DNA from 2 places in the Streptomyces sp. NPDC038200 genome. Region 1 is predicted to be linked to the other one. Evidence: riboswitches for the same ligand, from Rfam matches in the RefSeq annotation. Region 1 holds a riboswitch; the other holds the start of a gene.
What was found. Region 1 has a riboswitch for S-adenosylmethionine ahead of ACZ7KF_RS07770 (amino acid ABC transporter permease). Riboswitches for the same ligand answer to the same signal wherever they lie in the genome.

Region 2: linked by a shared signal. The riboswitch ahead of thrC (threonine synthase) and the one ahead of ACZ7KF_RS07770 (amino acid ABC transporter permease) in region 1 are both predicted to bind S-adenosylmethionine.

Annotation. Positions count from the first base shown of each region.
Region 1 covers NZ_JBVJYH010000003.1:90,797-92,967, reverse strand. Annotated here, with positions in the region: gene ACZ7KF_RS07775 (glutathione S-transferase C-terminal domain-containing protein) at 1-666, shown strand, start outside; SAM riboswitch class IV at 744-854, shown strand; gene ACZ7KF_RS07770 (amino acid ABC transporter permease) at 1,206-2,171, shown strand, end outside.
Region 2 covers NZ_JBVJYH010000001.1:1,059,604-1,061,774, forward strand. Annotated here, with positions in the region: gene thrC (threonine synthase) at 1-1,073, opposite strand, end outside; SAM riboswitch class I at 1,091-1,247, opposite strand; gene ACZ7KF_RS04515 (glucosyl-3-phosphoglycerate synthase) at 1,403-2,171, shown strand, end outside.

The sequences.
Region 1 (2,171 bases):
GACGGCCCCGGCGGCGGCCACGCCGCGCTGCGCCCGCTGTACGAGGCGAGCGCCCACCACTACACCGGCCCCGCCCTCGCGCCCGTCCTCAGCGACGACTGGTCCGGACGCATCGTCAGCACCCACGCCCCCGACATCCTGCGCGACCTCGACCGGTTCCGGGGCGACGGCCGTGCCCGCCTGTACCCCGCCGGGCTGGAGTCCGTGATCGAGGCCGTCGAGCGGATGTGCGCCGAGGGCATCGAGGAGGCCGCACAGCGCGCCGGGCGGGCCGGAGCCGACGCCGCCGAGCGGGCCGCCGCCCTCGACGTCCTGCTGGACACCCTGGGCCGGCTGGAGCGGCGGCTGAGCGGAGACGAGTATCTGGCCGACGACCGGCTCACCGCCGCCGACATCGAGCTGTGGACGGCCCTGGTGCAGCTCGACACCGTCCACCGCTGCCATCTCGACGCCTCCGCCGTGCACCGCATCGCCGGCCATCGCGCCCTGTGGGCCTACGCCCGCCGGCTGGCCGCCCACCCGGCCTTCGGCCGCCGGCTCGATCTCGACGGCATCGCCCGCCGTCACCACGGCCGTTGCCAGGGCCTGGAAGCCGCCGGAGCCGCCGTCCAGATCCTGGACTGGGCGGCCCATGCGACGGACGCCCCGGACGTTCCTCGCAGGTGAGAGCGGGTCATCGACGTCCATCGAGTGGACGGCCGTTGACATTCGAACGGGCAACTGCCTTACTTACGGCTCAGAACGGTCATGAGCGTCAGCGCCAAGCCCTGGCTGGCTGACCGGCAACCCTCGCGTCGCGGTGGGGTGCCCCAGGTGACGACCGGACCGGACGACGTTTTCGGTAAGCGCGAGGCCCCCCGGGGCCGGAACAGTGACAGGTGACGCCATGTACGCAGCTCCCAGGACGGCCGTGAGCCGCCCCCAGGGCTGCGTACCGTCGTACGCCGCTCTCCTCGTCGCCGACCGCGCCGTCGATCTGCTCCGCGTGAACAGCGCACTGTGTACCGCATCGGGCTCTGCCCGCTGTCAGGGCTGACGTCTCCTCCCAGCCCCCGCGTTCCCGCCGCACACCCTCCGCCCGGTGTGCCGTTGTCCGCCCAGCCCCCGGTTCCGCGCGTGCCCGTGCGCCGCCTCGTGCCCCCGTGCCGACGCGGCCCGCCCGCCCGTCCGCGTCCCCGGGGTGTCCGATTCCGCCGGAGCCCCTCATGAGTGAACCCCCAGGCGCCGCCGTCTCCCTCGCCGAGGCGCCGACATCCACCGACACCCCGTCAAGACAGCTGACCGCCCAGCGGGTTCAGCCGCTGCGCCGGCCCGGCCGGTGGATCGTCACCGCCGTCGTCCTCGTCCTCGTCGCGCAGATCCTGCACGGACTGGTCACCAACCCCTTCTACCAGTGGGACCGCTTCCGCTACTGGTTCCTGCGCCCGACCGTCCTCGACGGCCTCGTCGTCACCCTCGAAGTCGCCGCGTTCAGCGCCGTGCTGGGCCTCCTCGGCGGCATCCTGCTGGCACTCGGCCGGCTCTCCGGAAGCCCGGTGCTGCGCGCGGTCAGCTGGACGTACACCTGGCTGTTCCGCTCCATACCGCTGATCGTCGTGCTGATCTTCCTCTACAACTTCAGCGCCCTGTACAAGACGCTGAGCCTCGGTGTGCCCTTCGGACCGGCCTTCGTCAGCTTCGACGAGTCGAAGCTGGCCACCGACATGACCATCGCCGTCATCGGGCTCAGCCTCAACGAGGCGGCCTACGCGGCCGAAGTGGTCCGCGGCGGCGTCCTCTCCGTCGACCAGGGACAGCACGAGGCGGCCGCCGCGCTCGGCCTGCCCCGGGGCTACCAGTTCCGCAGAATCGTCTTCCCGCAGGCCCTCAGGTCCATCACCCCGAACTACGTCAACCAGCTGATCGGCCTGATCAAGAGCACGTCCCTGGTCTTCTACGTCTCCCTGCTCGACCTGTTCGGGTCGGTGCAGTCGATGGGCAACACCTACCCCGGCGACGTCGTGCCGCTGCTGATGGTCGCCACCGTCTGGTACCTGATCCTCACCAGCGCCGTGTCCGTCGTCCAGTTCTACGTCGAGCGGTACTACGCCCGGGGCGCCACGCGCTCCCTGCCGCCGACCCCGCTGCAACAAGCCCGGGCCGGACTGGCCGAGCTGCGGGCCCGGCTGCGC
Region 2 (2,171 bases), on a different contig from region 1:
CGGGCCAGCAGCTTGATGGCGTCCACGACCTCCGCGTCCGTCACGTCCTCCACGGCACCGCCGGTGCGGCGCGCGATGTCCAGGACGTACGGACCGTCGGCCGGGTTGCCGATGGCCAGGGACTTGGCGATGGTGTTCGGCTTCTGGGGGCGGACCACGTCGTGACCGGCCTTGAAGGCGGTGGACACCGGGGAACAGCCCTCGGCCTGCGCACCGAAGATCTTGTAGGGCTTGTCCTCGACCAGGCCCAGCTTGATCAGCTCCTGCAGCCCCTTGTCGATCTTCGTGAGCTGGGATCCGGAGGCGATCGGGACCACGATCTGGTCGGGCAGCCGCCAGCCGAGCTGCTCGCAGATCTCGTACGCCAGGGTCTTGGAGCCCTCCGCGTAGTACGGCCGCAGGTTGACGTTGACGAAGCCCCAGCCCTCGCCGGCCGAGTCGCCGATCAGCTCGGAGCAGAAGCGGTTCACGTCGTCGTAGTTGCCCTCGATGCCGACGAGCTCACCGCCGTAGACCGCGGCCATGACGACCTTGCCCTGCTCCAGGTCGTGCGGGATGAACACGCAGGAGCGGAAGCCGGCCCGGGCGGCGGCGGCGCCGACCGCGCCGGCCAGGTTGCCGGTGGAGGAGCAGGAGAGCGTGGTGAAGCCGAAGGCGCGCGCGGCCTCCAGGGCCTGGGCGACGACGCGGTCCTTGAAGGAGTGCGTCGGGTTTCCGGAGTCGTCCTTCACGTACAGACCGCCGGTCACACCCAGTTCGTGCGCCAGGTTGTCGGCCTTGACGAGCTTGGTCCAGCCCGGGTTGATGTTGGGCTTGTCGGCGACGTCCGCCGGCACCGGCAGCAGCGGCGCGTACCGCCAGATGTTCGCCGGGCCCGCCTCGATGCGGCGGCGCAGTTCCTCGGTGTCGTATCCGGAGAAGTCATAGGCGATCTCCAGCGGACCGAAACACTCCTCGCAGGCGAACACGGGCCCGAGGGGCACCCGATGCCCGCACTCGCGACAGCTCAGGGCTGCGGCGGGACCGAGGTCGACGGTGGAGTCGCTGGTGGTGGCAACTGTCTGCACAGCCATGGAGGCGAGGCCCTTTCTCCTCATCTTCCTCACGACGCGTTTCGCCGTGAGACGGATTTGGCACCTTCCCTAGCCGGGAGCCTCGCGAAAACGATCAGAACTGATCTACGAGAACCGACTGGAGGGTTGCCGGGGCTTCATCGGGCCGTGTCCCTCTGCCCCTCTGGATGAGCGGTATTCGGTTGTGGACGCGCGCGACCCCCGACATGCGATGGTCACCGGCGTTGTTCAAGACTGTAACCGAAGGCCAGGACAGTTGAGATAGTCGTCCGAACCGCGAGATGGGTCACACGGTGACGTGTGGTCGTGACAGTGAGGAGCCGCCGACCGTGCTGGAAGAAGTCGAACACTGGCTGAGCACCCGCTCCTGGTCCGTGGCCGATCGCCCGCTGCACCACATCGTGGCCGCTAAGCAGCGCACGGGCCGGACCATCAGTGTCGTCCTGCCCGCGCTCAACGAGGAGGAGACGGTCGGCGACATCGTCGCCGTCGTCCGGCACGACCTCGTGGAGCAGGTCCCGCTCGTCGACGAGATCGTGGTCGTGGACTCCGGCTCCACCGACCGCACCGCCGAGGTCGCCGCGCGCGCCGGCGCCCGGGTCGTCCACCGCGACGACATCCTGCCCCGCCTTCCGGCCGTCCCCGGCAAGGGCGAGGTGCTGTGGCGCTCGCTGCTGGTGACCAGCGGCGACATCGTCTGCTTCATCGACGCCGACCTGCGCGAGTTCTCCTCCGACTTCGTCTCGGGGATCGTCGGCCCGCTGCTCACCGACCCGGACGTCGATCTGGTGAAGGCGATGTACGACCGCCCGTTCACCGGCGCCCCCGGCGCGTCGGGCCAGGGCGGCCGGGTCACCGAACTGATGGCCCGCCCGCTGCTGAACATGCACTGGCCGCAACTGGCCGGGTTCGTGCAGCCGCTGGGCGGCGAGTACGCGGCCCGCCGCTCCCTGCTGGAGCAGCTGCCGTTCCCCGTCGGCTACGGCGTGGAGCTGGGCATGCTGGTGGACGCGCTGCACCTGGTCGGCCTGGACGCGCTGGCCCAGGTGGACGTGGGCGTGCGCAGGCACCGGCACCAGGACGGGCAGGCGCTCGGCC